4 regions of the Streptomyces sp. 63XJN7_1_ISO-PGPR-S23-121 genome follow, and region 2 is predicted to be linked to each of the others. Evidence: riboswitches for the same ligand, from Rfam matches in the RefSeq annotation. Region 2 holds a riboswitch; each other region holds the start of a gene.
The links. Region 2 has a riboswitch for cyclic di-AMP ahead of AC0VYN_RS12640 (M23 family metallopeptidase). Riboswitches for the same ligand answer to the same signal wherever they lie in the genome.

Region 1: another riboswitch for cyclic di-AMP. It lies ahead of AC0VYN_RS31995 (transglycosylase family protein); the one in region 2 lies ahead of AC0VYN_RS12640 (M23 family metallopeptidase).
Region 3: another riboswitch for cyclic di-AMP. It lies ahead of AC0VYN_RS02735 (transglycosylase SLT domain-containing protein); the one in region 2 lies ahead of AC0VYN_RS12640 (M23 family metallopeptidase).
Region 4: another riboswitch for cyclic di-AMP. It lies ahead of AC0VYN_RS08495 (M23 family metallopeptidase); the one in region 2 lies ahead of AC0VYN_RS12640 (M23 family metallopeptidase).

Annotation. Positions count from the first base shown of each region.
Region 1 covers NZ_CM149653.1:7,162,735-7,170,342, reverse strand. Annotated here, with positions in the region: gene AC0VYN_RS32010 (nucleoside triphosphate pyrophosphohydrolase) at 1-536, shown strand, start outside; gene AC0VYN_RS32005 (cytochrome P450 family protein) at 533-1,840, shown strand; gene AC0VYN_RS32000 (transglycosylase family protein) at 1,984-3,039, shown strand; cyclic di-AMP (ydaO/yuaA leader) riboswitch at 3,217-3,383, shown strand; gene AC0VYN_RS31995 (transglycosylase family protein) at 3,387-4,106, shown strand; gene eno (phosphopyruvate hydratase) at 4,383-5,669, shown strand; gene AC0VYN_RS31985 (FtsB family cell division protein) at 5,793-6,275, shown strand; gene AC0VYN_RS31980 (DUF501 domain-containing protein) at 6,305-6,844, shown strand; gene AC0VYN_RS31975 (Ppx/GppA phosphatase family protein) at 6,841-7,608, shown strand, end outside.
Region 2 covers NZ_CM149653.1:2,912,499-2,920,106, forward strand. Annotated here, with positions in the region: gene dxs (1-deoxy-D-xylulose-5-phosphate synthase) at 1-219, shown strand, start outside; gene AC0VYN_RS12620 (aspartate aminotransferase family protein) at 220-1,602, shown strand; gene AC0VYN_RS12625 (helix-turn-helix domain-containing protein) at 1,680-2,324, shown strand; gene AC0VYN_RS12630 (DUF6126 family protein) at 2,321-2,440, shown strand; gene AC0VYN_RS12635 (tyrosine-protein phosphatase) at 2,465-3,262, opposite strand; cyclic di-AMP (ydaO/yuaA leader) riboswitch at 3,702-3,858, shown strand; gene AC0VYN_RS12640 (M23 family metallopeptidase) at 3,863-4,798, shown strand; gene AC0VYN_RS12645 (SGNH/GDSL hydrolase family protein) at 5,013-5,798, shown strand; gene AC0VYN_RS12650 (TetR/AcrR family transcriptional regulator) at 5,923-6,543, opposite strand; gene AC0VYN_RS12655 (carboxymuconolactone decarboxylase family protein) at 6,604-7,188, opposite strand; gene AC0VYN_RS12660 (MBL fold metallo-hydrolase) at 7,358-7,608, shown strand, end outside.
Region 3 covers NZ_CM149653.1:572,379-579,986, forward strand. Annotated here, with positions in the region: gene AC0VYN_RS02720 (glycosyltransferase family 2 protein) at 1-561, opposite strand, end outside; gene AC0VYN_RS02725 (GNAT family N-acetyltransferase) at 593-1,678, opposite strand; gene AC0VYN_RS02730 (HAD family hydrolase) at 1,892-2,701, shown strand; gene AC0VYN_RS02735 (transglycosylase SLT domain-containing protein) at 2,759-3,253, opposite strand; cyclic di-AMP (ydaO/yuaA leader) riboswitch at 3,257-3,422, opposite strand; gene AC0VYN_RS02740 (polyprenyl synthetase family protein) at 4,166-5,176, shown strand; gene AC0VYN_RS02745 (LolA family protein) at 5,437-6,648, shown strand; gene AC0VYN_RS02750 (ABC transporter ATP-binding protein) at 6,695-7,608, shown strand, end outside.
Region 4 covers NZ_CM149653.1:1,855,176-1,862,783, forward strand. Annotated here, with positions in the region: gene AC0VYN_RS08480 (DNA gyrase/topoisomerase IV subunit A) at 1-269, opposite strand, end outside; gene AC0VYN_RS08485 (M16 family metallopeptidase) at 565-1,953, shown strand; gene AC0VYN_RS08490 (M16 family metallopeptidase) at 1,950-3,338, shown strand; cyclic di-AMP (ydaO/yuaA leader) riboswitch at 3,530-3,693, shown strand; gene AC0VYN_RS08495 (M23 family metallopeptidase) at 3,706-4,470, shown strand; gene AC0VYN_RS08500 (GntR family transcriptional regulator) at 4,696-5,388, shown strand; gene AC0VYN_RS08505 (HPr family phosphocarrier protein) at 5,505-5,786, opposite strand; gene AC0VYN_RS08510 (bifunctional acetate--CoA ligase family protein/GNAT family N-acetyltransferase) at 5,960-7,608, shown strand, end outside.

The sequences.
Region 1 (7,608 bases), 4.3 Mb from region 2:
GGACCCACCAGGGCCTGGCCAAGTACGCCATCGAGGAGGCCTACGAACTCGTCGAGGCCATCGAGGACGGCGACCGCGGCGAACTGCGCGAGGAACTGGGCGACGTCCTCCTCCAGGTCGTCTTCCACGCCCGGATCGCCGAGGAGGACCCCGAGGCGCCGTTCTCCGTGGACGACGTCGCGGCCACCATCGTCGCCAAGCTCATCCACCGCCACCCGCACGTCTTCGGCGACGAGACGGCGACCACGCCGGAGGAGGTCCGGGAGCACTGGCTGCGCACCAAGGCGGTGGAGAAGCGGCGCACCTCGGTCACCGAGGGCGTCCCCCTCGGCCAGCCCGGCCTGGCCCTCGCCGCCAAGCTGGCCTCCCGGGTACGCACGGCGGGCCTCCGGGTGCCGCTCCCCACGGGCGAGGGCGTCGGCTACGACCTCCTGGCCCTGGCCGCCCGCGCCGAGTCCGAGGGCACGGACCCGGAGGCGGCCCTCAGGGCAGCGGCCCGGACGTACCGGGACGCCATCAGGGAGGTCGAGGGGTGACCGCCCGCACCGACCCCGGCGGTCCGGCTCCCGAGCTGTTCACCTGGGAGTTCGCCAGTAACCCCTACCCGGCGTACGCCTGGCTGCGCGAGCACGCTCCGGTGCACCGGACGACGCTGCCCAGCGGCGTGGAGGCGTGGCTGGTCACCCGGTACGCCGACGCTCGGCAGGCCCTCGCCGACCAGCGGCTGTCCAAGAACCCGGCGCACCACGACGAGCCCGCGCACGCAAAGGGGAAGACCGGCATCCCGGGCGAGCGCAAGGCCGAGCTGATGACGCATCTGCTCAACATCGACCCGCCGGACCACACCAGGCTGCGCCGACTGGTCAGCAAGGCGTTCACGCCCCGGCGCGTCGCCGAGTTCGCGCCGCGGGTGCAGGAGCTCGCCGACGGCCTGATCGACCGGTTCGCCGCCACCGGCTCCGCCGACCTCATCCACGAGTTCGCCTTCCCGCTGCCCATCTACGCCATCTGCGACCTGCTCGGCGTCCCCCGCGAGGACCAGGACGACTTCCGGGACTGGGCGGGCATGATGATCCGTCACGGCGGCGGTCCCCGGGGCGGTGTCGCCCGCTCGGTGAAGAAGATGCGGGGCTACCTGGCCGACCTCATCCACCGCAAGCGCGCCGCGCTGCCGGCCGAGCCGGGCCCCGGCGAGGACCTCATCTCCGGTCTCATCCGCTCCTCCGACCACGGAGAGCACCTCACCGAGAACGAGGCCGCGGCGATGGCCTTCATCCTTCTGTTCGCGGGCTTCGAAACCACGGTCAATCTGGTCGGCAACGGCACGTACGCCCTGCTCACCCACCCCGGTGAGCGGGCCCGGCTGCAGCACTCCCTCGCCGCCGGCGACCGCGGCCTGCTGGAGACCGGCGTCGAGGAGCTGCTCCGCTACGACGGCCCGGTGGAGCTGGCCACCTGGCGCTTCGCCACCCGGGCGCTCACCATCGGCGGGCAGGAGATCGCCGCCGGCGATCCCGTCCTCGTCGTCCTGGCCGCCGCCGACCGGGACCCGGAACGGTTCACAGACCCGGACACCCTCGACCTCTCCCGCAGGGACAGCCAGCACCTCGGGTACGGCCACGGCATCCACTACTGCCTCGGCGCCCCGCTCGCCCGGCTCGAGGGGCAGACCGCGCTCGCCACGCTCCTCACCCGCCTCCCGGACCTGGCCCTCGCCGCGGATCCGGCCGATCTGCGGTGGCGCGGCGGGCTCATCATGCGGGGGCTGCGTACCCTCCCGGTGTCGTTCACACCGGTCGCGCCGCGGCCCGGGAGCAATCCGTCGCCACCGCAAACATGACACGCGCTCAGCTCTGTGATCTTCACGTGATCTGCGCGGCATGAACTTGTGACAAGCGATCATCTGCCTATACCTTCACGGATCAGCGTGGCGCCGAGCCTCACTCGCCGCGCCGTCCCCGCTGTCTCGTGAAAGGTCGTCGCATGCTCTCCGGGAACGGTCGTCACCGTCGCCCCCGCCAGGCTCCCGCCCTGGTCGTCGCTGCAGGAGTGACCGGCTCCGCCATCGCGATCCCGCTGCTGGGGGCCACCGGCGCCCACGCGGCCGACGGAACGAACTGGGACCGGGTCGCCGAGTGCGAGACGGGCGGCGCCTGGAGCCAGAACGGCGGCAACGGGTACTACGGCGGCCTCCAGCTCTCCCAGGACGTCTGGGAGCGGTACGGCGGCCTGGGCTACGCGTCGAGCGCCGACCAGGCGAGCCGTTCGCAGCAGATCGCCGTCGCCGAGAAGGTGCTCGCGGACCAGGGCATCGCCGCCTGGCCGACCTGCGGCCTGCTCGCGGGGCTGGGCAACGACTCGGGCAGCGTGACCGACGGCACCCGGGCATCGGGTGACGGGGCGTCGACGCGCAAGGATGGAACGGACGGATCGGGCACGTCCGGCTCGTCCGGTCTGACCGATTCCACCAAGTCCGTCCCTGAATCGTCCGCTTCGGCGACTCCCTCTCCGTCCCGGTCCCAGTCTCAGTCCTCGTCGCCGTCCGCGTCGGCCACGCCTGACGCCGCGTCGAGCGCGGGGGGCGAAACGGCCAAGTCCGACACGTCCTCCGCGTCCGGCGCTCCGGCGGCCGGTGGCGCGCGGGGGTCCGGCGGGGCGGACGTCACCGCGCCGAGCGGTGACGAGTCAGACAAGTCGGGGCAGAGCGGCGCCGCTTCGGCGGGCACCGGCGCCGACGAGTTCTCGACCGGCCGGCATCGCGGCGGCAACGCCGAGGAGGGCGCGGCGGACGGCCGCACCGCGGAGTCGTCCGGGCGGCACGCCTCGCGCGGCGAGGACGCCGCCCGCGGCCTCACGGACGGTTCGTACACCGTCCGTTCCGGCGACAGCCTGTGGGGTATCGCCGACTCCCTTGACCTCACCGGCGGGTGGCGCTCCCTGTACGACGGCAACAAGGACGTCGTGGGTGCCGACCCGGACCACATCCTGCCCGGTCAGACGCTCACGGTCGTGGGCGAACCGGACGAAAACCAGCGGTAGTTCGCGTCACGGTTCGCGGCTGTATGTCCGTTTTGGATCACGTGAGATATAGGTCTCAGAAGCCGTGATCGTCTTTGAAAATCCGCGGAGCGCGTGTCTACGGTCGTGACCGCTCGCCATCGCGGGCCCCGGCCGTCGCAACGCCGAATCCTGCCAGCGGCGGTACGGGAACAGTCGTCGCGTCAAGCGCCGCAGGCAGGAGCGGGGGACCCAAGGTAAGCGCCGCACCGGGCAGTTCGGCCGGAGCGGCTAGGGGTGGAGCCGAGTCCCGTGAGGGACCCGGCCGGGCAACTCAACCGGCCCGAACCCGACAGCTCACCTCGCAGGCGTCGGTGAGGGGATCAACCATGCTGTTTTCCGGCAAGGGCAAGCACCGTCGTCCGTTCAAGGCCACCCGGGTCATCGCCGTCGCCGGTGTCACCGGTGCGGCCGTCGCCGCCCCGCTGATGGCGGCCGGCAACGCCTCCGCCGCCACCGCATCCGAGTGGGACACCGTCGCCCAGTGCGAGTCCGGCGGCAACTGGTCCATCAACACCGGCAACGGTTACTACGGCGGACTGCAGTTCTCGGCGTCCACCTGGGCCGCCTACGGCGGCACGCAGTACGCCTCGACCGCCGACCAGGCGAGCAAGGCGCAGCAGATAGCGGTCGCCGAGAAGGTGCTCGCGAGCCAGGGCAAGGGTGCCTGGCCGGTCTGCGGCACCGGCCTGTCGAGCGCCGCGTACGCCGGTGGCTCCGCCGAGAGCCAGGACAGCGGCTCCTCGCAGTCCTCCAGCGGCTCCACGGCCGAGCGCTCCACCGAGCAGAAGGCCTCCCGCTCGTCCGAGCGTCCGGCCGCCGAGAAGCAGGCCGAGCCGAAGGCCGAGAAGAAGACCGTCACCACCCCGACCGGCAAGAAGGTCGAGAAGGGTGACGGCGAGTACAAGGTCGTCAAGGGCGACACGCTCAGCTCGATCGCCGCGGAGCACCACGTCAAGGGCGGCTGGGCGAAGCTGTTCGACCTGAACGACGACATCGTCGACGAGGCCGACCTCATCTACCCGGGCCAGCAGCTGCACCTCAAGTAAGCGGCGGCCCGCCCCTGCTCCCGCCCCGGTGCGTGTTCCCCCGTACGCGCCGGGGCGGGTTTTTTCACGCCCGCGGAGCCGGGGGACGGGCCGGGCGGGCCCAGTTTCCGTGAACCGCCTTTGTTCCGTTCGGAAACAATTTACTCTCGGTTCTGTCCATCGGGTGGGCGACCGGCTGGCCGATCGCCCGGAGCCGGTTAGGCTCGTCCCGCAGAGCCGCTGCGGTCCTGCGGACCCGCGTCACACCGAAGCGTCACATTGAAGAAGGAGATGCTCGTGCCGTCCATCGACGTCGTCGTAGCCCGGGAAATCCTGGACTCCCGAGGCAACCCCACGGTCGAGGTCGAGGTCGGCCTCGACGACGGCAGCACGGGGCGTGCCGCCGTTCCGTCCGGCGCCTCCACCGGTGCCTTCGAGGCCATCGAGCTCCGTGACGGCGACCCCAACCGCTACCAGGGCAAGGGTGTCGAGAAGGCCGTCCTCGCCGTCATCGAGCAGATCGGCCCGGAGCTGGTCGGCTACGACGCCACCGAGCAGCGCCTGATCGACCAGGCCATGTTCGACCTGGACGCCACCGACAACAAGGGCTCGCTGGGCGCCAACGCCATCCTCGGCGTCTCCCTCGCCGTCGCGCACGCCGCCTCCGAGGCCAGCGACCTGCCGCTGTTCCGCTACCTGGGCGGCCCGAACGCGCACCTGCTGCCGGTGCCGATGATGAACATCCTGAACGGCGGCTCGCACGCCGACTCCAACGTGGACATCCAGGAGTTCATGATCGCCCCGATCGGCGCGGAGTCCTTCTCCGAGGCGCTGCGCTGGGGCACCGAGGTCTACCACACCCTCAAGAAGGTGCTGAAGGGCAAGGGCCTGGCCACCGGCCTCGGCGACGAGGGCGGCTTCGCCCCGAACCTCGGCTCCAACCGCGAGGCCCTCGACCTCATCCTCGAGGCCGTCAAGGAGGCCGGCTACACCCCGGGCGAGCAGATCGCGCTCGCGCTCGACGTGGCCGCGTCCGAGTTCTACAAGGACGGCTCCTACACCTTCGAGGGCAAGGAGCGCTCGGCCGCCGAGATGACCGAGTACTACGCCGAGCTGGTCGAGGCGTACCCGCTGGTCTCCATCGAGGACCCGCTGTTCGAGGACGACTGGGAGGGCTGGAAGACCATCACCGACAAGCTCGGTGACAAGGTCCAGCTCGTCGGCGACGACCTGTTCGTCACCAACCCCGAGCGTCTGGCCCGCGGCATCGAGGACGGCGCCGCCAACGCCCTGCTGGTCAAGGTCAACCAGATCGGTTCGCTGACCGAGACCCTGGACGCCGTGGAGCTGGCCCAGCGCAACGGCTTCAAGTGCATGATGTCCCACCGCTCCGGCGAGACCGAGGACGTCACCATCGCCGACCTGGCCGTCGCGACCAACTGCGGTCAGATCAAGACCGGCGCCCCGGCCCGCTCCGAGCGCGTCGCCAAGTACAACCAGCTGCTGCGCATCGAGGAGATCCTCGACGACGCCGCGGTGTACGCCGGCCGCAGCGCCTTCCCGCGGTTCCGCTCCGCGAACTAGCCGGCACGGCAGGGGCTGAGCGTCACCCCCTGCGGGCAGCGTCGTACGTACGTCCCCGTACTCGGTCCCGTACCGTGTGCGGGGACGTACGCGTACATCGACCATGAAGGCGGAGGCGGAGACATGGCGGTGAAGGACCGGGACCGTTTCTCCACCGCGACCAGGATCCGGATCATCGGGGAACAGACCGCGGCCCGGGTCTATCGCTCGCAGACGAAGCGCCAGGCCCGCCGCTCCCGCCTGACCGGCCGGGCGGCGCTGCTCGCGATGGTGCTGTGCTCGCTCGTCGTGGCGCTCGCCTACCCGATACGGCAGTACGTCGCCCAGCGCGCGGAGATCGCCGACCTGCGCGAGGAGCAGGCGCGGACCCGTCAGCGGGTCGAGGACCTGCGCGACCTCAAGGCGCGCTGGCAGGACGACGCCTACGCCGAGCAGCAGATCCGGCTGCGGCTGCACTACGTGATGCCGGGGGAGACGGGCTTCGTCGTCGTCGACCCGCACGCGGCCGAGCAGTCGCACGCCGACGTCGGGGCGGCCGACCGCCCCTGGTACCGGAACGTGTGGGACGGGGTCGACAAGGCCGACGCCGCCGCCCACCGGCAGTGACTCAACAGGAAGACCAGCAGAAGACAGTCATGCAGAATCCCCCGCCGACCACCCCGCGCACCGAGCCCACCGACGCGGACGTGGAGGCCTTCAAGCAGCAGCTCGGGCGTCCTCCGCGCGGCCTGCGCGCCATCGCGCACCGCTGCCCCTGCGGACAGCCGGACGTCGTGGAGACGGCGCCGCGGCTGCCCGACGGCACGCCGTTCCCCACGCTGTACTACCTGACGTGCCCGAAGGCGGCCTCCGCGATCGGCACGCTGGAGGCGAACGGGGTCATGAAGGAGATGACCGAGCGGCTGGCCTCCGACCCGGAGCTGGCCGACGCCTACCGGGCGGCGCACGAGGACTACGTCCGGCGGCGCGACGAGATCGAGGAGCTGACCGGCTTCCCGAGCGCGGGCGGCATGCCGGACCGGGTGAAGTGCCTGCACGTGCTGGTCGCCCACTCGCTGGCGGCCGGCCCGGGTGTCAACCCGCTGGGCGACGAGGCGATCGCGATGCTGCCCGAGTGGTGGCGCAAGGGGCCGTGCGTGACGGTCTCCGAGACCTGCGGGGAGGACGGCAAGTGACGCGAGTCGCCGCCATCGACTGCGGTACGAACTCCATCCGGCTGCTGGTGGCCGACGCGGACCCGGCGACGGGCGAGCTGACCGACCTGGACCGCCGCATGACCATCGTGCGGCTCGGGCAGGGCGTCGACCGCACCGGGCGGCTGGCGCCCGAGGCGCTGGAGCGGACCTTCGCCGCCTGCCGCGAGTACGCCGCGGTCATCAAGGAGCACGGCGCCGAGCGGCTGCGGTTCGTGGCCACCTCCGCCTCCCGCGACGCGGAGAACCGGGACGAGTTCGTGCAGGGGGTGCTGGACATCCTCGGCGTGGAGCCGGAGGTCATCTCCGGCGACCAGGAGGCCGAGTTCTCCTTCACGGGGGCGACGAAGGAGCTGGCCGGCCGCGCGGACCTGGACCGGCCCTACCTGGTCGTGGACATCGGCGGCGGCTCGACCGAGTTCGTCGTCGGCGACGACCGCGTGCGGGCCGCCCGCTCCGTGGACGTCGGCTGCGTCCGGATGACGGAGCGGCACCTGGTCCGCGAGGGCGTGGTGACCGACCCGCCGTCCGAGGAGCAGATCGCGGCCATGCGGGCCGACGTCGAGGCGGCCCTGGACGAGGCCGGGCGGTCCGTGCCGCTGGACGAGGCGCGCACGCTGGTCGGCCTGGCGGGCTCCGTCACGACCGTGTCGGCGATCGCGCAGGAGCTGCCGGAGTACGACTCGGCGGCCATCCACCACTCCCGCATCTCGCGCGACCGGGTCCGCGGGATCACCGACTGGCTG
Region 2 (7,608 bases):
TCCGCGGTGGCGCTGGCCCTCGGCGACGCCGAAGTCGACGTACCCGTACGGCGGTTCGGCATCCCGGACCAGTTCCTCGCGCACGCCAAGCGCGCCGAGGTGCTCGCCGACATCGGTCTCACCCCGGTCGAGATCGCCAGCCGGATCAGCGCGAGCCTGGCCGTGAGGGAAGCGGCCGGGGACGAGGGAACCGTCATGCCTGGGCAAGGAGAGAGCTGAATGACCAAGGAGTTCGATCTCGGCGCGCTGCTGGCCGAGCGTGGCGCCGAGCGGTACGAGCTGCACGCGAAGCACCTCAACCACCAGTTGCCGCGCATGCTGCGCACCATCGGCTTCGACAAGGTCTACGAGCGGGCCGAGGGCGCGCACTTCTGGGACACGGACGGCAACGACTACCTGGACATGCTGGCCGGGTTCGCCGTCATGGGCCTGGGCCGTCACCACCCCGTCGTCCGCAAGGCGCTGCACGACGTCCTCGACGCCTCGCTGGCCGACCTGACCCGGTTCGACTGTCCGCCGCTGCCCGGGCTGCTGGCCGAGCGGCTGCTCTCCTACAGCCCCCACCTGGACCGCGTCTTCTTCGGCAACAGCGGTACGGAGGCCGTGGAGACCGCGCTGAAGTTCGCCCGGTACGCGACCGGCCGGCACAGGATCCTGTACTGCTCGCACGCCTTCCACGGGCTGACCACCGGCTCGCTGTCGGTGAACGGCGAGGCCTGCTTCCGGGACGGCTTCGCACCGCTGCTGCCCGACACCGCCGTACCGCTCGGCGACCTGGACGCCCTGGCCCGCGAGCTGGGCCGGGGCGACGTGGCCGCGCTGATCGTCGAGCCCATCCAGGGCAAGGGCGTCCACGAGGCCCCACCCGGCTACCTGCGCGCCGCACAGGAGCTGCTGCACCGGCACAAGGCGCTGCTCATCGCCGACGAGGTGCAGACCGGACTGGGCCGGACCGGCGCGTTCTACGCCTACCAGCACGAGGAGGGCGTCGAGCCCGACCTGGTGTGCGTCGCGAAGGCGCTGTCCGGCGGGTACGTGCCGGTGGGGGCCACGCTGGGCAAGGACTGGATCTTCCAGAAGGTGTACTCCTCGATGGACCGGGTGCAGGTCCACTCGGCGAGCTTCGGCTCCAACGCGCAGGCCATGGCCGCCGGGCTCGCGGTGCTGTCGGTGATGGAGAACGAGGAGATCGTGGCGAACGCCGCCGCCGTGGGTGAGCGGCTCAAGTCCCGCCTGACGGAGCTGGTGGACCGCTACGAGCTGCTCGCCGACGTCCGGGGCCGGGGGCTGATGATCGGCATCGAGTTCGGCCGGCCGAAGTCGCTGCGGCTGCGCAGCCGCTGGACGATGCTGCAGGCCGCACGGAAGGGGCTCTTCGCCCAGATGGTGGTGGTGCCGCTGCTGCACCGCCACCGGATCCTGACGCAGGTGTCCGGCGATCATCTCGAGGTGATCAAGCTGATCCCGCCGCTGATCATCGACGCGTCGGACGCGGACCGGTTCGTCGACGCCTTCACCGACGTGATGGAGGACGCCCACCACGGCGGGCTGATGTGGGACTTCGGGAAGACTCTGGTCAGGCAGGCGGTGGCGAACCGCTAGCCGGCGGAGGCCGGCCGTCCCTTTGCCTGTGAGGCAATAAAATTGCCTTGCAGGCAAAATCGGGGCTGAATGGAGACATGACCTCCTCGAACGACCCGTCGGGGGAGCCGGCGGACGCCGTGTCCTCCGTGGTCGCCCCGCAGCTGCGCGCCCTGCGGCACCGTGCTGCTCTCACCCTGGAGGCGGCGGCCCGCGCCGCGGGGCTGTCGCCCGCGCACCTCTCCCGGCTGGAGACCGGGCAGCGTCAGCCCTCGCTGCCGATGCTGCTCTCGCTCGCCCGTATTTATGGTACGACCGTCTCGGAGCTGCTCGGCGAGACGGCCGCGGACCGGGACGCCGTCGTGCGGGCCGGGGACATGGAGCCGACCGCCGCGGGCGGCTGGACGTACTGGCAGGCCGGCGGTTCCGGCCGCGGGATGCAGGCCCTGCGCGTCCGTGTGCCGCACGGCTCCCAGGGCGACATCGTGCGCGTGCACCCCGGCGAGGAGTGGCTCCACGTCCTGCGGGGCCGGCTGCGGCTGCGCCTCGGGGACGCCGTTCACCTGCTCGGCCCGGGCGACAGCGCCCACTTCGACTCCCTGACCCCGCACCGGATCGCCGCCCAGGACGCCGACGGGCTCGAACTCCTCTTCGTCCACACCCTGCTGCAGAGCCCCACGGCGGCGCTGTGCCTGGGGCCCGTCACCACACCGACCCGTCACACCGCAGGAGAGATGCCATGAGCACGATCCAGGACAAGCTCCCGCGCGCCCTGTGGGTGCGACTCCTCATCTACATCGCCCTCGGGCACGTCGTCGCGGGCTTCCTCTTCCTGCTCTTCGAGGTCGGCGCCAAGTAGCCGGCCGGACCGTGAGCGGGCGGCTCAGTCCACCATCCGCTCGCGCAGCCGCTCCCGGATCTCCGGGGTGACGCGCAGCCCCTTCTCCAGGTAGGCGTCGACCCCGCCCCAGGTCGCCTCGACGGTCTCGAAGGCCGCGGAGAGGTATTCGGCGCGCGCGTCGAACAGAGGGCTGAGCAACTCCATGACCTCGGGGGAGTAGGCCGAGGCGGCGGATCCGCTGCGGCGCACCTTGTAGCGGCGGTGCGTCGCGTTCGACTTCAGGTAGTCCTCCACGATGGCGTCGCGCCGCACGCCCAGGGCGAGCAGGGTGATCGCGATCGACAGGCCCGCGCGGTCCTTGCCGGCCGCGCAGTGCATCAGCGCGGGGACGCTGTCCTCCGCGAGCGCGTGCAGCACCCGGGAGTGCTCCGCGGTGCGCTCCTTGATGATCGTGCGGTAGGAGGCGATCATCCGGTTCACCGCCCGGCCGTCCGCCAGGATCTCGCGGAGCTGGTCGAGGTCGCCGTCGCGGACCATCCTCCAGAACTCGGCGCCGTCGGCCGGGTCGCTCAGCGGCAGGTTCACATTGCGCACGCCCGGCAGCTCGACGTCGGGTCCCTCGAGCTTGTGGTCGGCGGCGTTGCGGAAGTCGAAGATCGTGTGCAGCCCCAGTGAGGCGAGGAACGCGGCGTCCTCCCCGGTGGCGTGCGCGAGGTGGCCGCTGCGGAACAGCACGCCCTGACGCACGCGGCGCCCGTCCTCGGTCGGCAGTCCGCCCACGTCCCGGAAGTTGCGCACGCCGGCCAGCTCGGGTTCGGTCGACGGGACCTGCTGCGTCACGGGGGCTCCTCCCACTCCGCCCCGCCGGCACTGCTCGCCGACGGGCGCCCAGCCGACGATACGGCATCCCTTGCCTGCGGCAACGAGCCGTTCGCGGGGCAGCCGGCAGGTCCGACTAAGGGGCATCCGGGGCTTCTGCCCGAATCAGCCTTTTAATCCGAACTCGTAGGCAAGTAAGGGATGCTGGGACATCTCCCGTGAGCAGCGTCATAGCGGTGACCGTGCGTGGCTCGTCATGTCCACGTAATGTGCGTGCGTTTCAAGCCTCTTCGCGGAGAAGGGCGCTCGCGGAATCGACGGAGTGTGACCGCCCGTCCCCGCAAAGGATCAAGCGAAACACCCGTCCGCGGAATCACTCGCTTGTCCGTTCGCATCCCGGTCGCTTACGTTCACCACCGATCCGGACGGACGCCTAATCCTGCCGCCGACCGGAGCCCGCATCCATCCACCACCCGTACACGGCAGGAGCGGGGGACCCACAGGTACAACGCCTGTTCCGGTTCCCGGAACGGCTCGGGGTAAAGCCGCGTCACGACGCGGCCGGGCATCTCCAGCCCGCACCCGACAGCTCACCTCGCAGGCGCCGGAGAGGAATTCGCCATGCCCGCGAAGGGTAAGCACCGCCGTACCAAGGCCCAGCGCCTCACCCGCACCATCGCCGTCGCCGGAACCGGTGGCGCCGCGCTCGCGCTCCCGCTGATGGGTGCCGCCGCCGCCAACGCCGCTCCCGCGCACTCCGTCGCCGGACAGTCCGTCCAGTCCGTCGCGGCCGGTGCGCAGAAGTCGGCCGACAAGGGCTCGGCCTCGCACACCTACGTCGTCAAGAGCGGCGACTACCTGTCGAAGATCGCCAACGAGCAGCACGTCGACGGCGGCTGGAAGAAGCTGTACGCGGACAACCGCGAGGCCGTCGGCTCCGACCCGTCGCTCATCCACCCGGGTCTCAAGCTGTCGATCGGCCAGAAGGCCGCGGCCGGCTCCGCCAAGTCCTCCCCGGCTCCGGAGAAGGCCGCCGAGAAGCCGGCCAAGACCGAGAAGTCCGCCGCGCAGTCCGCCGAGAAGTCGGACACCGCGAAGACCTCCGCCTCGAAGTCCTCGGGCACGAGCACCCAGTCCGCCGGCACCACCAGCGGCTACACCGCCCCCGTGGCCGGCGCCGGCGTCGGCACCCCGTACCACCAGTCCGGCAGCATGTGGTCCAGCGGCTACCACACCGGCACCGACTTCGTCGTCCCGACCGGCACCTCCCTGAAGGCCGTCGGCGCGGGCACCGTCGTCTCCGCCGGCCCCGGCGGCGCGTACGGCAACCAGGTCGTCATCAAGCTCGCCGACGGCTACTACGCCCAGTACGCCCACCTGTCCTCGATCTCCGTCTCCGCCGGTCAGTCCGTGACCGTCGGCCAGCAGATCGGTCTCTCCGGTGCCACCGGCAACGTGACCGGACCGCACCTGCACTTCGAGATCCGCACCACGCCGGACTACGGTTCCGACGTGGACCCGGTCGCCTACCTGCGTTCGCACGGCGTCTCCCTCTGACGACGTCTCCCGCGCCACCGAAGGCCGGACCCCGATCCCCGGGTCCGGCCTTCGGTGCGTCCGCCACCGGGCCCCGCTTATTCCTGAGTTGGCGAACACTTTAGGAGTGGCCTTTCTCACCGCCCGTCAACCCCTGCCTACGGTCGCGTAGGTCACACTCCACGGTGAATCATGGACCGACGTGGCAGACGATTCGAAGAGTGACAGCAGAGCAGTGATCGGGTCGTACGTGGCGGTGGGGGACAGCTTCACCGAGGGCGTCGGCGACCCCGGCCCCGACGGGTCGTTCGTCGGCTGGGCCGACCGGTTCGCCGTACTGCTCGCCGACCGGCGCCCCGAGGGCGACTTCACGTACACGAACCTGGCCGTACGCGGCAGGCTGCTCGACCAGATCGTGGCGGAGCAGGTACCCCGGGCCGTCGAACTCGCGCCGGACCTGGTCTCGTTCTGTGCCGGCGGCAACGACATCATCCGGCCCGGCACCGACCCGGACGAGGTGGCCGAACGGTTCGAGCGGGCCGTGGCCGCGCTGGCCGCCACGGCCGGCACGGTGCTGGTGACCACCGGCTTCGACACCCGGGGGATACCCGTCCTCAAGCACCTGCGCGGCAAGATCGCCACCTACAACGGGCATGTGCGGGCGATCGCCGACCGCTACGGCTGCCCGGTGCTCGACCTGTGGTCGCTGCGGAGCGTCCAGGACCGCAGGGCCTGGGACAGCGACCGGCTGCACCTGTCGGCCGAGGGGCACACCCGCGTGGCGCTGCGCGCCGGCCAGGTCCTCGGCCTGGCCGTCCCGGCCGACCCGGACCAGCCCTGGCCGCCCCTGCCGCCGCGCGGCACCCTCCACATCCGGCGGGACGACGTGCACTGGGCGCGGGAGTACCTGGTGCCGTGGATCGGGCGCCGGCTGCGCGGCCGGTCCTCGGGGGACCACGTGATCGCCAAGGGGACGCTGACGGCGGACGACATCAGGCTGCGGATCGCCTCGGTGGCGTGAGGGCGGCCCCGGCGGCGCCGGCGGGAGGCCCTGCCGCCCAGCGGAAGTCGCCCGGCGGCTCCGGCGGGGCCCTTCGCCCCGCGGGAGGGGCCGGGCGGCCAAGCCGACCCACCGGGGCACGCGCTCAGCGCCGGGGCGTGGTCAACGCTCCCCGTTCGAGGCCGAGTTCCCGGGCGAGTGCCCCGTCCACCCACTCCAGCGCACGGGCCCGGGACACCGCGCCCGTGTACGACGTCAGCTGCACGGCCAGCCCGTCCAGCAGCGCCGTCAGCCGCAGGGCGGCGCCGTCGGGGTCCGGGCAGGGGAACTCCCCGGCGGCCACACCCTCCGCGATGACCTCGGCGATGGCCGCCTTCCACTGCCGGTCCAGCTCCCGCGCCACCTCCCGCAGCGCAGGCTCGCGCAGCGAGACCGCCCAGCCCTCGATCCACAGTCGCCAGCCCTTGGCCTGGCCGGTCGGGGCGTACCACCGCACGGCCGCGCGCAGCCGGCGCAGCGCCGACGTGCGGCGGCCGAGCAGCTTGCGCAGGCGGGCCAGGTCCTCCTCGGCGGCGCGGGCGAACGCGGCGGCTACCAGCTTCTCCTTCGTCGAGAAGTGATACAGCACCAGCGCGCTGCTCACCCCGAGCGCCGCGGCCACGTCGGCGATCCGCAACGCCGCCACGCCCCGCGCCGATATCTGCTCGATGGCCGCGCGCAGCAGCTCCTCGCGCCGCTCCGCCACACTCAACCGGACTCTCGCCACGCCCGTCACCCTATACAGGCGCCCGCACGTGCCACGACGGCCACCTGCGGCCCCGCCGGCTCAGTCCGCCGTGGCGGTGGCCGCGCCCGTGCGCCCCGTGCCGGGCAGGTCGCAGGAGTCCTTGAAGCCCTGGCTGGTGAGGCCGAGAGCGGCGTTGATGCGGGACCGCAGGTTCTCGACGGCGACCATGGCCGTCAGCTCCACGAACGCCGGCTCGCCCAGCCGGGTCCGCAGCCGCTCGGCGAGACCGTCGTCGACGGCGGGCGGCGTCGCCGTCACCGCCTCGGCGTACTCCATGACGTCGCGCTCCAGCGGCGTGTAGGCGTCGCTCTCCCGCCAGAGCGGCACGTCGTGGAGCTTGCGCCGGTCCATGCCGCGCCCGGCGCTCTCCCAGTATCCGAAGTCCATGCACCAGGAGCAGCCGATCGAGGCCGCCGAGGCCATCACCGCGAGCGCCTTCAGATCGGCGTCCAGCCTGTTCCAGCGGGCCACGGACTGCTCGAACCGCAGGTCGCTCCAGAGCACGCGCGGGTTGTGCGCGAGGGCCTTGCCCGGGTCGAGGACCTTGCCGTAGGTGCGCCGGGAGTACCACTCCATGACGCGGAAGAAGAGGGTGCGGGGCGGGGTGAGGGATACGCGGGCCATGGGGGGCCACCTTCCTGTCCGTCGGCCGTGCCGATCCGTTCCCGGCGCTCCGTGGGGAGCGCCCTCACCGGTACGACGAGTGGAGGGAACCCGGATGTGACATCCGTCGTTCGACGTGACGTCGGACAGGACGACAATGAGAGCCTGACCCACTCCACCAGGAGGTACCGTGGCCGCCCCCCGTTCCCCCCGTACCGGGCTCCGCGTGCCGCGGCCCGCCGCCTTCGGCGTCGACCCGGGCGGTGCGCGCATGGCGCGTATCCGCAGATCGCCGCACTTCCGCGACGGAGTGTTCCAGAACCCCGGCGGCCCCGCCCGGACCCGCCCCTCCGGTTCGGCCCGCGAATTCGCCCGCGTCTACTTCGACCGGGAGTCGCGGCTCGGCCGTGCCCCGCGAGGCACGGTTCCGGTGCACGCCAC
Region 3 (7,608 bases), 2.3 Mb from region 2:
CCGTACGGCGGCCAGCCCTCGGTTGTGGGCGACGGCGAGTCCGGGCACCGGCTCGCACACGTACCGCACCCGCTCGGCGTACTTGCGCTCGACCAGCTCCCGCGTCTCGTGGGTCACCGGGGCGTTGTCGACGACGACGATCTCGGCGTCCGGGTGGTCCTGCGCGAGCAGGGAGTCGAGCGCGCGGGCGAGCCGGCCGGCGCGCTCCCGGGTGGCGACGACGACACTGGCGGACGGCGGGGTGGGCGGTGGGGTGGGCGCGGGCCCGGGATGCGGTCCGGGTGGCGGGGCGGGGTGCAGGCGCCGGGCGAGCGCCGCCAGCGTCCGCGTCGGGTCCGCCCCCTCCGGCACCCGCCCGAGCAGGGTGCCCACGGGCCGGCCCCCGCGGCGGACCAGGACGAACACCGCGCCGGCCGTCACCGGCGGACCGCCCGGCCCCGCTCCGAGGCCGGCCTCCCCCTCGTCCCCGAGGTCCAGCTCGGCGACCTGCGCCGGCTCGGTGCCGAGGAACCTCTCGATCTCCTGCCGTGTCTCCTGCCGCGCACGCCGTGCTCCGGCCATGCGCCCCACCCCCCTCGTGGTTGCCCCTCGGTCACGGCCGGCGCAGCCGGGCCGCCCCCCTCAGCGTGCGTGCCGCCAGTGACGCCAGCCGCGGCCGGTCGCGCACGAAGCCGTGCGCGCGCCGGGCGGGTTCGCGGCCGAGCCACTGCAGCGCGGCGCCCGCCCCCGGGCGCGTGGCCGTCCCCTCGTACACGGGCAGTTCGCCGGTCCGCAGCGAGTCCTTGTACTCCGCCGCGCCCCGCCCCATGTCGAGCAGGCCGATGCCCTCGGCGGCGGCGGCCTCGGCCATCCGCAGATGCAGTACCAGCCCCGGCGAGTACTTCGCGGCCTCCGGGTCGTACGCCGGGAACCAGCAGGCCAGGACCGAGGCCGAGCGCAGCCCGAAGTGGGCGGCGACGGGCCGGCCGCCGGCGTAGAGGACGGACAGCGTGCCCGTGCACTGGGGCGCCCGGGTCCCGGCGAGCCGCCCGACGAGCCGGGTGATCCACTCCTGCGCGAACCGGTCCCGCCGCCCGGTCCTGCGGTACTGCGCCGACTTCCATTCCATGAGCGTGCGCAGCGCGGCCGGTTCGCGCTCGTCGAAGACGAACCGCACGTCGCCGACCTGCCGGCCCAGCCTGCGCTCCTTGGCGAGGGTGGTCTTCAGGAACTTCGGCGACTGGGCGCGCAGCACGTTCTCGTACGCCTCGTAGCCCTTCTCCACGTCGATGACGTAGGTGGTGTGCTCCTCGGCGGCGTACGGCACGAACAGGCCCTGCTCGGCCTCCAGGTTGTCGAAGGCGAGGCTCGACAGGGAGCAGGCCCGCAGCAGTCGGCGGGTGTCCGGGACGAGACCGGGCCGCAGCACCGCGCCCTGGCAGTCCGAGACCCCGAGTCCGATCGCCCGGCCCTGACCCAGCGGCCCGCGCTCGTGCGGCAGGAAACCGGCGGCCTCACCGCCGTCGTACAGCACCGCGACCCGCGCCCCGGGCCGGACCCGGCCCACGGCGTCGGTGAACTCCGGCTCCATGAACGGATTGCGCGGCGCCCTCGAGGCAGCGCGCAGCGCGCGCCAGCGCTCCCGTTCCCCCTCGCCCAGCTCCTCCGGCCTCAGTACACGTACACGTCCGCCGTTCAACCCGACCCCCCGATCAAGTCCCCCCTGGACAGAAGGAAGGTACCCCCGGGGCCGCCGGGAGGGTAGAAGGCGGAGCATGTTGTTGCCAACTGGTGCACAGGCCTTTAACCGCCTTTAGACGGTGTTGCGTCAGGTTTCGGACACCTGCGAACGTCCTCGTGCGCAACCGGTCGTGGGTGAGTCGGGCAGGTTCGGTGTCCGTATTCTCTGATCATGGACCGCACCGCATATGCCCTCGTCGCCACCGACCTCGACGGAACGCTGCTGCGCGGCGACGACACCGTCTCCGACCGGTCGCTGGCCGCGCTGGAGCGGGTGGCCCGGGCCGGCGCGCGGCACCTGGTGGTCACGGGGCGCCCGGCACCGAGGGTGCGCCCGCTGCTCGACGGCCTGGGCTGCACGGGGCTCGCGGTGTGCGGACAGGGCGCGCAGGTGTACGACTCCGGCGCGCACCGGATGCTTTGGTCGGTCACCCTGGACCGGGAACTGGCGGAGACCGCGCTCGGCAAGATCGAGGCGGAGGTGGGTGAGGTCTACGCCGCGGTCGACCAGGACGGGGTCGACGGACTGACGCTGATCGAGCCGGGCTACCTGATGCCCCACCCGACCCTGCCCGCGGTGCGGGTGGAGCGGCGCGACGAGCTGTGGAGCGCGCCGATCAGCAAGGTGCTGCTGCGCCACCCCGACCTGTCCGACGACGAGCTGGCGGCGACGGCGCGCGCGGTGGTCGGTTCCCTCGCGACGGTCACGATGTCGGGGCCGGGGACGGTGGAGCTCCAGCCGTGCGGTGTCACCAAGGCGACCGGCCTGGCGCTCGCCGCCGAGCACCTGGGCCTGAGCCGGCGCCGGACGATCGCCTTCGGGGACATGCCCAACGACATCCCCATGTTCCACTGGGCGGCCCGCGGGGTCGCCATGGCCGGCGCGCACCCCGAACTGAAGGCGGTCGCGGACGAGGTCACCACGACGAACGAGGACGACGGCGTGGCCGTCGTCCTCGAGCGGATCTTCGGAGCCGGCTAGGTCCCGGTCCCGTCGGAGGCCGACGGGACCGGATCACGGCCGGGTGCGGGGTACGGCTCAGTACGCGCTGAAGACGTTGTCGATCGAGCCGTACCGGTCGGCCGCGTAGTTGCAGGCGGCGGTGATGTTGGCGACCGGGTCGTACGAGTCCCAGGAGGTGCCGGCGACGTGGTACGCCTGGAAGGTCGGGTCGATCACCTGGAGCAGGCCCTTGGACGGGGTGCCGTTGACGGCGTTGATGTCCCAGTTGTTGATGGCGAGCGGGTTGCCGGACGACTCCCGCATGATGTTGCGGTGGATGCCGTCGTACGTCCCGGGGATTCCGTGCCGGGCCATGATGTCCAGCGACTCGCGGATCCAGCCGTCGAGGTTGTCCGGGTAGGCCGTGGTCGCCGCGGTGGCGGCGGTGGTCGTGGTGGCCGGCGTGGCGGCGGACGCGGTGGCGGCCCCGACGAGCGGCATGGCGAAGACGGCGGCGCCGGCGCCGGCGAGGGCGAGCTTGCGGCCGAGGCGGGCGGTGCGGGCGTGACGGTTCTGACCGTTGGCAGGCATGTGTGTGTCCCTCTCCTACGCCTGCGAGGTGAGCTGTCGGGTTCGGGCGGGGAGGTGCCCGGCCGTGCCCTGACGGGTACGGCTTCACCCCGAGCCGCTCCGGTGGTGTCCGGCGCGACGACTTACCTGGGTCCCCCGCTCCTGCCTGCGAGTGTGTCGAGTGGATGACTGTGCGTCGGGGCGGTGGCAGGATTCGGCGTCCGCCCGACAGGCCGGGAACGTATGCGAGAGCACATGTCCGGAACAAGTGCAGGAATCACTCGACGCGCCTCTTGACCTTGATCAGGGCGTTTTGAGCTGCTTGATCCTTTGCGACTGCCAAGGGCCAACTCCCCTACGGGGCAAAGGGGTGGCGGGGTTCGCGGCGCGGGTGCGGGGGGTCGCCGGGGCGTGAGCCAACTCACGGGCCTCAACAAGATCGGCAAAACGGGCATTAGGGCCAACTAGTGGCCAACCGGCCGCCGATGGGGGTCGCTTCGCCGGCGGGCGCGGGACGGGCGGCCGGGCCGGGGCTCCGTACCCTCGATCGCGCCTCGCCGCCGGTGGTCCGTCCCGGTGTCCCCGCGCGCTGTGCGGGCATCCGTTCGGAGAGGGGAGGGGGGAGAGGAGGGCGGGAGGGTGCCGAATGGGTGACGTTCCCGGGGTGCGGCCCGTTGGGAGGAATGGTGGGATCTTCGGTGGCGGTTTCCGGCGTGCCGTGTCCCGGTTCGCGCCGTTCTGGTGGCATCGGGCGGTATCTGCTCATATCGCCCGATCAAAAACATATCGCGCATGATCCAATACCGACCGGCCTGTAACGGTGGGCGCTAGCGGTGATCGAAACGTGACCGGATACGCTGACTCGAGTGGTGGCAGCGACCTATCGACAAACCAGGTAATCGCCAGTAGACACCAGCAGACAGGAGACCCCTCGTGACCGTCGTCGGGCCGTTCGGGCTGAGCGTGCGGGACCAGGCTCTGGAAGCCGATGTCCAGACCGGATTGGCGGCCGTCGAGGAAGGGTTGCTTGAGGCAACCAAAAGTGAGGTGCCGTTCATCACGGAGGCCGCCCAGCACCTGGTGCGGGCCGGCGGCAAGCGGTTCCGGCCGCTGCTGGTGATGCTCGCCTCCCGGTTCGGCGACCCCTACGCGCCCGGCATCGTGCCCTCGGCCGTGGTCGTGGAGCTGACCCACCTCGCCACGCTGTACCACGACGACGTGATGGACGAGGCCGCCGTGCGCCGCGGCGTCCCCAGCGCGAACACCCGCTGGGACAACTCGGTGGCGGTCCTCACCGGCGACTTCCTGTTCGCCCGCGCCTCCCAGATCCTCGCCGACCTCGGGCCCGAGGCGGTCCGGGTGCAGGCCCTGGCCTTCGAGCGGCTCGTCACCGGCCAGATCCTGGAGACGGCCGGCCCGCAGGACGGACGGGACCCGGTCGACCACTACCTGGACGTGCTGGGCGGCAAGACGGGGTCGCTGGTGGCGGTCTCCTGCCGGTTCGGCGCGATGATGTCCGGCGCCGACGAGACGGTCGTCGACGTGCTGACCCAGTACGGCGAGCGGCTCGGCGTCGCCTTCCAGCTCGCGGACGACGTCCTGGACATCGCCTCCGACTCCCACGAGTCGGGCAAGACGCCCGGCACGGACCTGCGCGAGGGCATCCCGACCCTCCCGGTGCTGCGGCTGCGCGAGCGGGCGGCCCGGCTGGGGCTGGCCGAGGACGTCGCCCTGTGCGAGCTGCTCGACTCCGACCTGAGCGACGACGCACGGCACGCCGAGGCGCTGCGCCTGCTGCGCGCCCACCCCGCGCTCGAACAGGCGCGGCGGGACACCGTCCGGTACGCGAAGGACGCCCGGGCGGCGCTGGCCCCGCTGCGGGAGTGCGACGCGAAGGCCGCGCTGATCGAGCTGTGCGACGCGGTGGTGCACCGGGCCGGCTGACCCCGCCCGGCCGTTCCCCGCGCCCTCCCGGCGTGGCGCCCCTGCCCCCTACGGGCCGGGGGAGATGCCGCTCCTCCGTGTCATCCCGCAGGAGTACGCGGAGTTGAGCCCGAGGTCTGACGCTTCTTCCTGACCGATTTGGTCAGATGGACACCACGGAAAAACACCACTCCTCACCGATTCGGGTGAGAATGGCGGCTCACGGGTGAACAGTGCGAGGTCGCGAGACAGCCGCCGCCGACGACGGAGGTAGGGCACACATGGCACCGATCGATTCCGACGACAGCACGACCGCCGGGGAGCGCGAGGAACCGCGCACCGGACGGCGCAGGGCAGCGCGGTACGTCGTCCCGGTCGCGGTGATGGGCGTGGCGGCCGCCACGATCGGGCTCGTCCCCGCGCTCGCCGACTCCGGCGACCCGGACCTGCCGGAGGTGACGGCCCAGCAGCTCATCGAGAGGATCGCCCAGTCGGACGTCCAGCAGCTGTCCGGCACGGTGAGGATCAGCACCGACCTGGGCCTGCCGGACCTCGGCGGCCTGGAGAGCGGCCTGATGTCCGGCATGTCCGGCGGCCCGGGCGAGGGCGAGGGCGACGACGGCTCCGCCGCCGACCCGTCCGCCAAGCTCACCGGGCTGGTGACCGGCACCCACACGCTGCGCGTCGCGGCCGACGGACCCGACCGGCAGAAGCTGTCCCTGCTGGAGAACGCCGCCGAGTACAGCCTGATCCACGACGGCAAGGACGTCTGGGGCTACGACAGCAGGTCCAACGAGGTCTACCACTCCACCGCCGCGGCGGGCGCCGAGCGGCCCGCCGAGAAGGCGCCGGCCACCCCGAAGGACTTCACCGAGCAGGCACTGAAGGCGGTCGACGACACCACCTCCGTGACCGTGGACGGCACCGCGCAGGTGGCCGGCCGGGACGCCTACCGGCTGGTGATCAAGCCCAGGCAGTCCGGTTCCACGGTCGGCGCGATCAGCGTGGCCGTGGACGCGAGGACCGGCATGCCGCTGAAGTTCACGCTCACCCCGTCCAGTGGCGGCGCCGCCGTCGTGGACGCCGGCTTCACCCAGGTCAGCTTCGCGAAGCCGGACGCGTCGGCCTTCGACTTCACCCCGCCCAAGGGCGCGAAGGTCACCGAGGGCGACGCGGCGCCCCAGGCGCCCGAGCGGGGCCGGGGGCCCGGCGGCGACCTCGCCGGGGGCCTGGACGGCCTGAAGGTCATCGGCGAGGGCTGGAACTCGATCGCCGCCTTCGACACCGGTGGCCAGGGTCTGCCCAAGGACTCCGCGGGCGGGGACCTGGGCGGCTTCCTGGGCTCCTTCGGCGACCAGGTCAAGGGCGACTTCGGTTCGGGCACGGTCTTCGAGACCCGCCTGGTCAACGCCCTGATCACGGACGACGGCAAGGTCTACGCCGGCGCGGTCACCAAGGACGCGCTGGTGAAGGCGGCCGACGCCGCGAAGTAGGACCGGACGCCACGGTCCGTACCCGTACGACGAGGAGAGGGAGCCGATGGGTGAGCCGTCCGCCGCGGAGCCGGAGCGTCCGGACCGGGGGAGCGCGGGTGACGCCGTGATCGCCACCCGGGCGCTCACCAAGCGCTACCGCGGCGGGCAACTCGCCGTCGACGGCCTGGACCTGACCGTCCCGGCGGGCAGCGTCTTCGGCTTCCTCGGCCCCAACGGCTCCGGCAAGACCACTACCATCCGCATGCTGATGGGCCTGATCGAGCCGACCTCGGGCACGGCACGGGTGCTGGGCCGGCCGGTGCCGCGCGCCGCCCGTGCCGTACTGCCCCAGGTCGGCGCCCTCATCGAAGGCCCCGCCCTGTACGGCTTCCTCTCCGGCCGCGACAACCTCCTGCGCTACGACGCCGCCGACCCCACCGCCGACCCGCGCACCCGGCGCGAGCGCGTCGGGGCGGCGCTGGACCGGGTGGGCCTCGCGGCCGCCGCGGGCAAGAAGGCGAAGGCGTACTCGCTCGGCATGAAGCAGCGCCTCGGCCTGGCGGCGGCGCTGCTCCAGCCGCGCCGCCTGCTGGTGCTGGACGAGCCCACCAACGGGCTCGACCCCCAGGGCATGCGCGAGATCCGCACCCTCGTGCGCGAGCTGGCCTCCGACGGCACGACCGTCTTCCTCTCCTCCCACCTGCTGGACGAGATCGAGCAGGTGTGCACGCACGCCGCGGTGATGGCGCGGGGCCGGCTGATCACGCAGGGCGCGGTGGCCGACCTGGCGGCCGGGGCGCGTGGCCGGCTGGTGGTGACCACGCCGGACACGGGAGAGGCGGCACGGGTGCTGAAGGAGCGGGGCGCCGGGGACGTAACCGTCGCCGAGGACCGGGTGACGGCGGAGCCACCGGGCGGCGACCTCGCCGATCTGAACGCCGCGCTGGTCGCGGCCGGCGTGCGCGTCCGCGGGTTCGG
Region 4 (7,608 bases), 1.1 Mb from region 2:
GGGTGCAGCTTGCCCATGACCTCGCCGACGACGCGGGCGCACTTCACGTAGCCCCGCTCGGGCCGCAGGCCCATCTCGTTCATCTGGTAGACGATGCGGCGGTGCACCGGCTTGAGGCCGTCGCGGGCGTCCGGGAGCGCACGGGAGTAGATGACCGAGTACGCGTACTCGAGGAAGGAGCCCTGCATCTCGTCGACGACGTCGATGTCGAGGATCTTCTCCTCGTACGAGTCGTCGGGCGGCGGGGTCTTCGTACTACGGCGGGCCATCGCTGCCGGCTCCTTGCTGAAGCGTGAACGGTGATCTGACGCGGTCCATTGTGGACCGCGGCACTGACAGCGGCCGACCAGGCCCGTCACGCCCGGCCCGGCGCTGCCCGCAGGGTACGCCCTCGCCCCGTCGTCCCGTCCCCGGCGGCCCGCCGGTCGCGTGCTCGCTCTCGGCGTACGGGGACCGGGAACTCCACCGGCGGCCCGCACGCTTGCATACAGTGGCAGGACCGGCGGAAACTCCGCGGTTCCGCCCGATGATGCCACCGAGATTTCCGCGATCGAAGGGACGTACATGCCCATGGGTCACACGGCCACAGCCCAGGCAGGCTCCGGCGGCCTGACAGCGACCGAGCACCGCCTGGCCAACGGCCTGCGCGTGGTGCTCTCCGAGGACCACCTGACCCCGGTCGCGGCGGTGTGCCTCTGGTACGACGTCGGCTCGCGACACGAAGTCAAGGGGCGCACCGGCCTGGCTCACCTCTTCGAGCACCTGATGTTCCAGGGCTCCGGCCAGGTCAAGGGCAACGGGCACTTCGAGCTGGTGCAGGGAGCCGGGGGCTCGCTCAACGGCACCACCAGCTTCGAGCGCACCAACTACTTCGAGACGATGCCCGCCCACCAGCTGGAGCTCGCCCTCTGGCTGGAGGCGGACCGCATGGGCTCCCTGCTCGCCGCCCTGGACGAGGAGTCCATGGAGAACCAGCGGGACGTCGTCAAGAACGAGCGCCGCCAGCGCTACGACAACGTGCCCTACGGCACCGCGTTCGAGAGGCTGACCGCCCTCGCGTACCCGGAGGGCCACCCCTACCACCACACGCCGATCGGCTCGATGGCGGACCTGGACGCGGCGACGCTGGAGGACGCGCGCGCGTTCTTCCGCACCTACTACGCGCCGAACAACGCGGTGCTGTCGGTCGTCGGCGACATCGACCCGGAGCGGACGCTCGCCTGGATCGAGAAGTACTTCGGCTCCATCGCCTCCCACGACGGCAAGCCCGCCCCCCGGGACGGTTCGCTGCCGGACGTCATGGGCGAGGAGCTGCGGGAGGTCGTCGAGGAGGAGGTGCCGGCGCGCGCCCTGATGGCCGCCTACCGGCTGCCCGAGGACGGCACGCGCGCGTGCGACGCGGCCGACCTGGCGCTGACCGTGCTGGGCGGCGGCGAGTCCTCCCGCCTGTACAACCGGCTGGTGCGCCGCGACCGCACCGCCGTCGGGGCGGGCTTCGGGCTGCTGCGCCTGGCCGGGGCGCCCTCTCTGGGCTGGCTCGACGTGAAGACCTCCGGCGACGTCGAGGTGCCCGTCGTCGAGGCCGCCATCGACGAGGAGCTGGCCCGGTTCGCCGAGGAGGGGCCCACGGCCGAGGAGATGGAGCGCGCGCAGGCCCAGTTGGAGCGCGAGTGGCTGGACCGGCTCGGCACGGTCGCCGGCCGCGCCGACGAACTGTGCCGGTACGCCGTCCTGTTCGGCGACCCGCAGCTCGCCCTCACCGCCGTGGGGCGGGTGCTGGAGGTGACGGCCGAGGAGGTCCAGGAGGTCGCGAAGGCCCGTCTGCGCCCCGACAACCGCGCGGTGCTCGTCTACGAGCCCACCGCCCCCGCCGACGAGACCGACGCCGACGAGACCACCGTCACCGTCACCGTGACCGACGCCACCGACGAGAACGAGGAGGCGGCCAAGTGACCGAGCTCGCCACGATGGAATTCCACTCCCAGCCGCAGGCCGGCGAGCCCAAGCCGTGGGCGTTCCCGGCACCCGAGCGCGGCAGCCTCGACAACGGCCTCACCGTGCTGCGCTGCCACCGTCCCGGCCAGCAGGTCGTCGCCGTCGAGGTGTCGCTCGACGCCCCCCTGGACGCCGAGCCCGCCGGCCTGGACGGCGTGGCCACGATCATGGCGCGGGCGTTCTCGGAGGGCACCGACAAGCACTCCGCCGAGGAGTTCGCCGCCGAGCTCGAGCGCTGCGGCGCCACCCTCGACGCGCACGCGGACCACCCCGGTGTCCGGCTGAGCCTGGAGGTGCCCGCCTCGCGCCTCGCCAAGGCCCTCGGTCTGGTCGCCGACGCCCTCAGGGCGCCCGCGTTCGCCGACAGCGAGGTCGAGCGGCTGGTGCGCAACCGGCTCGACGAGATCCCGCACGAGCTGGCCAACCCCTCCCGCCGCGCCGCCAAGGAGCTCTCCAAGGAGCTGTTCCCGGCGGACTCGCGCATGTCGCGCCCGCGCCAGGGCAGCGAGGAGACGGTCGCGGACATCGACGCGGCGGCCGTCCGCGCCTTCTACGAGAAGCACGTCCGCCCCGCCACCGCCACCGCGGTCATCGTCGGCGACCTCACCGGCATCGACCTCGACGAGCTGCTCGGCGACACCCTCGGCGCATGGACCGGCTCCGCCGCCGAGCCGCGCCCGGTGCCGCCGGTGACCGCCGACGACACCGGACGGGTCGTCATCGTGGACCGCCCCGGCGCCGTGCAGACGCAACTGCTGATCGGCCGCACCGGAGCCGACCGGCACGACCGCGTGTGGCCCGCCCAGGTACTCGGCACGTACTGCCTCGGCGGCACCCTCACCTCACGCCTGGACCGCGTCCTGCGCGAGGAGAAGGGCTACACCTACGGCGTGCGGGCGTTCGGGCAGGTCCTGCGGTCCGCCCCCGACGGCACGGGCGCCGCGATGCTCGCCATCAGCGGCTCCGTCGACACGCCCAACACGGGTCCGGCGCTCCAGGACCTGTGGACGGTGCTGCGCACGCTCGCCGAGGGCGGACTCACCGACGCCGAGCGCGACGTCGCCGTGCAGAACCTGGTGGGCGTGGCGCCGCTGAAGTACGAGACGGCGGCCGCCGTCGCGAGCACGCTGGCCGACCAGGTCGAGCAGCACCTGCCCGACGACTATCAGGCCACGCTGTACCGCCAACTGGCCGCCACTGGCACCGTGGAGGCCACCGCTGCGGTCGTCAACGCCTTCCCGGTGGACCGTCTGGTGACGGTCCTCGTCGGCGACGCGGCGCGGATCAGGGAGCCCGTCGAGGCCCTCGGCATCGGTGAAGTCACCGTCGTGGCCGCCGAGTAGCGGCACGGGTGCGCGACGGCCCTGGTGACCCGAATGTCACCAGGGCCGTCCGATGTCCGAATTGGGGGAGAGGCTGCCCGTCTGCCCTGTGGCGTGCGCTACAAAAACCGTGTTGCGTTTGAGAATTGAAGACAGCCGCGTCTAGCGTCGTCCGGGCTGTTCGTCAGGCAGTGCGCCGCACCCGCGGCACCGGACAGTCATCGCCGAGTCCCCGTACGGCGCGAGCCAGGGGAGCCGGGGACCCATCGCAGTCCCTGGGGTGAATCGGACGCCCGCGCTCCGGCGAGGGGGTCCGTAGGAGACCTTCCTGCTCCGAACCCGTCAGCTAACCCGGTAGGCGAGAGGGAAGGAAAGGACCAGCCTCTACATGGCGTTCACGCGCGCCACCGGGAAGCACCGCCGTCCCAGCCGCATGCACCGCACCACCGCCCGCGCGGCGGGCGTCGCGGCCCTCGCCACCACCGGCGTCGTCGGCACCCTCGCGGCCCCGGCCCTCGCCGCCGAGCCCGAGGTCGAGCAGAGCGGACTCACCCCGGTCGTCACCATCGGCGACTCCATCGCCCACGAGATCGACGCCCAGGCCACCGCGCAGAAGCAGGCCGCCCTGGACGCCGCCGCCCGCGAGGCGGCCATGGAGGCCGCGCGCGAGCGGGCCGCCGAGGCCGCCGAGGAGGCGCGCGAGGCCAAGGAGCGTGCCGCGCGCGAGGCGGAGCGCGAGCGCCTCAACACCTTCGTGGCGCCGATCGCCGGCTCCTACGTGTCCACGGCCTACCAGGCCGGCAGCTCCCTGTGGTCCTCCGGCAGCCACACCGGCATCGACTTCCACGCCTCGACCGGCGCCTCGGTGCACGCGGTCGGCGTCGGCACCGTCGTCGAGGCCGGCTGGGGCGGCGCCTACGGCAACCAGGTCGTGATCAGGATGCACGACGGCACGTACACCCAGTACGGCCACCTGTCGTCCATCGGCGTCTCGGTCGGCCAGTCGGTCGGCGCCGGCCAGCAGATCGGTCTCTCCGGTGCCACCGGCAACGTCACCGGCCCGCACCTGCACTTCGAGGCCCGCACGAGCCCGGAGTACGGCTCGGACATGGACCCCGTCGCCTATCTCCGTTCCCACGGCGTGAACGTCTGACGACGGACGGTACGGCACGCGCAGGGCCCCGGCTCCCCGAGCCGGGGCCCTGCTGTATTTCCGTGCGGGCCCGCACCACCCTGCCGGATTCGTTTCCGGCCCGGGAAAGTTCAAAAAATATCCCTGAATTCCCTCGGCCCCTCCGAAAGTGCGGTTCATTGGCCTAGAGTCACGGAACACGCGTCCATTGTCGACGTTTCACGGGGATCAGGGCGGAGGTCGGACATGCGCATTCCGGCGCACTCGGTGTGCACGGCGATCCGGGACGACATCGTCGCCGGCGTCCACGGGCGCGGCAGCCGGCTCACCGAGGAACTGCTCGCGCGCCGCTACGGCGTCTCCCGCGTCCCGGTCCGCGAGGCGCTGCGCACCCTGGAGGCCGAGGGCTTCGTGGTGACCCGGCGGCACGCGGGCGCGTGCGTCGCCGAACCCACCGAACAGGAGGCCGCCGACCTGCTCGAGACCCGCACGCTCCTGGAGCCCCTCGGTGCCTCCCGCGCGGCCCGGCGCCGCACCGAGGCCCATCTCAAGGTGCTGCGCGGCCTGGTCAGGCTGGGTCAGGAACGCTCCAGGCAGGGCCACGGCGAGGACCTGCGCGCGCTGGGCGGCTGGTTCCACGAGACCCTCGCACAGGCCGCCGGCAGTCCTTCCCTCACGGCGATGCTGATCCAGCTGCGCCGCAAGATCGACTGGATGTACCTCGTGGACACGGTGCCCGGCGCGGCGGAGCAGTGGGCGGAGCGCGGCGCGGTCGTCGACGCGGTGGCACGGGGCGACGGCGACCGGGCGCGAGCGCTCATGGCGCTGCACGCCGAGCGGTCGGCGGCGGCGCACCGGTTGCGCTTCACGTCCGGCGACCGCCCCGACGGCGTGAGAAATGCGCAACGTCCCGTAAATACGCCGGTGCTCCGGCATTGACACGGGTGCCGTATACAAAAGCGGGGTAATTCACGGGGCTTATTCGTGCTGTCCGGAATCAGGGGCGGCAAAAGGCCCGCCCGGTGGTCCGGGCGGGCCTTTCGTGTGCCGTCACATCAGACGGTCTCGGGAAGCTCCTCGAGCCCCTCGGAGACCAGCTTCGCCAGCCGGTCCAGGGCGGCGTCCGCGCCCTCGGCGTCCGAAGCGAGGACGATCTCCTCGCCGCCCTGGGCGCCCAGGCCCAGGACGGCCAGCATGGAGGCCGCGTTGACGGGGTTGCCGTCGGCCTTGGCGATCGTCACCGGGACGCCTGTGGCCGTGGCGGCCCGGACGAAGATGGAGGCGGGGCGGGCGTGGAGGCCCTCGGCCCAGCCGACGTTGACGCGGCGCTCAGCCATGTGTTGCTGCCCTTCAGGTGTTCAGGTTGTCTAGACCAGTTTCCCACATCGTGAAGCATGGCCGGACGGCCGTGCGCCGCCCCGGGTGGCCGTCGGGCCGCGGCCTCGGCCCGGGCTCCCGTTCCACAGACTGCCCCGCGCCGTTGTCGTACGCGAGCCGTACTCTGGGGCCCATGCAGACCTCGTCGGACCGGCACGAGTACCCCGCCCACTGGGAGGCCGACGTGGTGCTGCGCGACGGCGGCACCGCGCGCGTCCGCCCCATCACCGTTGATGACGCCGAGCGCCTGGTCAGCTTCTACGAGCAGGTCTCCGACGAGTCGAAGTACTACCGCTTCTTCGCGCCGTACCCTCGCCTGTCCGCCAAGGACGTCCACCGCTTCACGCACCACGACTTTGTGGACCGGGTGGGACTCGCGGCCACCATCGGCGGCGAGTTCATCGCCACCGTACGCTACGACCGGATCGGCGCCGGCGGTGCGCCCGCGTCGTCCCCCGCCGACGAGGCCGAGGTCGCCTTCCTCGTCCAGGACGCCCACCAGGGCCGGGGTGTCGCCTCCGCGCTCCTCGAGCACATCGCCGCCGTCGCCCGGGAGCGCGGCATCCGCCGCTTCGCCGCCGAGGTGCTGCCCGCGAACACCAAGATGATCAAGGTGTTCATGGACGCCGGGTACACCCAGAAGCGGAGCTTCGAGGAGGGTGTGGTCCGCCTCGAGTTCGGTCTCGAGCCCACCGACCGCTCCCTGGCCGTGCAGTACGCGCGCGAACACCGCGCGGAGGCCCGGTCGGTGCAGCGCCTGCTCCAGCCCGGCTCCGTAGCCGTCATCGGAGCCGGCCGCACCCCCGGTGGCGTCGGCCGCAGCATCCTCGGCAACATCCGGGACGCGGGCTACACCGGCAGGCTGCACGCGGTGAACGCGGCCCTCCCCGAAGAGGTGAAGGAGCTCGACGGGGTGCCCGCCCGACGCTCGGTGCGCGACGTCGACGGGCCCGTCGACCTCGCGGTCGTCGCCGTGCCCGCCGAGCGCGTCCCCGAGGTGGTCACCGAGTGCGGCGAACACGGTGTGCAGGGCCTCGTCGTGATCTCCGCCGGGTACGCCGACAGCGGCCCCGAGGGACGCGAACGCCAGCGCGCCCTCGTGCGCCAGGCGCGCTCGTACGGCATGCGGATCATCGGACCCAACGCCTTCGGCGTCATCAACACCGCTCCCGGGGTGCGGCTCAACGCCTCCCTCGCCCCGGAGATGCCGCGCCCCGGCCGGATCGGTCTGTTCGCCCAGTCCGGCGCCATCGGCATCGCCCTGCTCTCCCGGCTGCACCGGCGCGGCGGCGGGGTGACCGGCGTCACCGGCGTGTCCAGCTTCATCTCCTCCGGCAACCGGGCCGACGTGTCCGGCAACGACGTCCTCCAGTACTGGTACGACGACCCGGAGACCGACGTCGCGCTGATGTACCTGGAGTCCATCGGCAACCCCCGCAAGTTCACCCGCCTGGCCCGGCGCACGGCGGCGGCCAAGCCGCTGGTCGTGGTGCAGGGCGCCCGGCACGGAGGCGTCGCGCCGCAGGGCCACGCGGTACGGGCGACGCGGCTGCCGCACGCGACGGTCTCCGCGCTGCTGCGGCAGGCCGGGGTGATCCGCGTCGACACGATCACCGACCTCGTCGACGCGGGCCTGCTGCTCGCCCGCCAGCCGCTGCCCGCCGGACCACGGGTGGCGATCCTCGGGAACTCCGAGTCACTGGGGCTGCTCACCTACGACGCGTGCCTGTCGGAGAGCCTGCGGCCGCAGCCTCCGCTGGACCTGACCACGGCGGCCTCCCC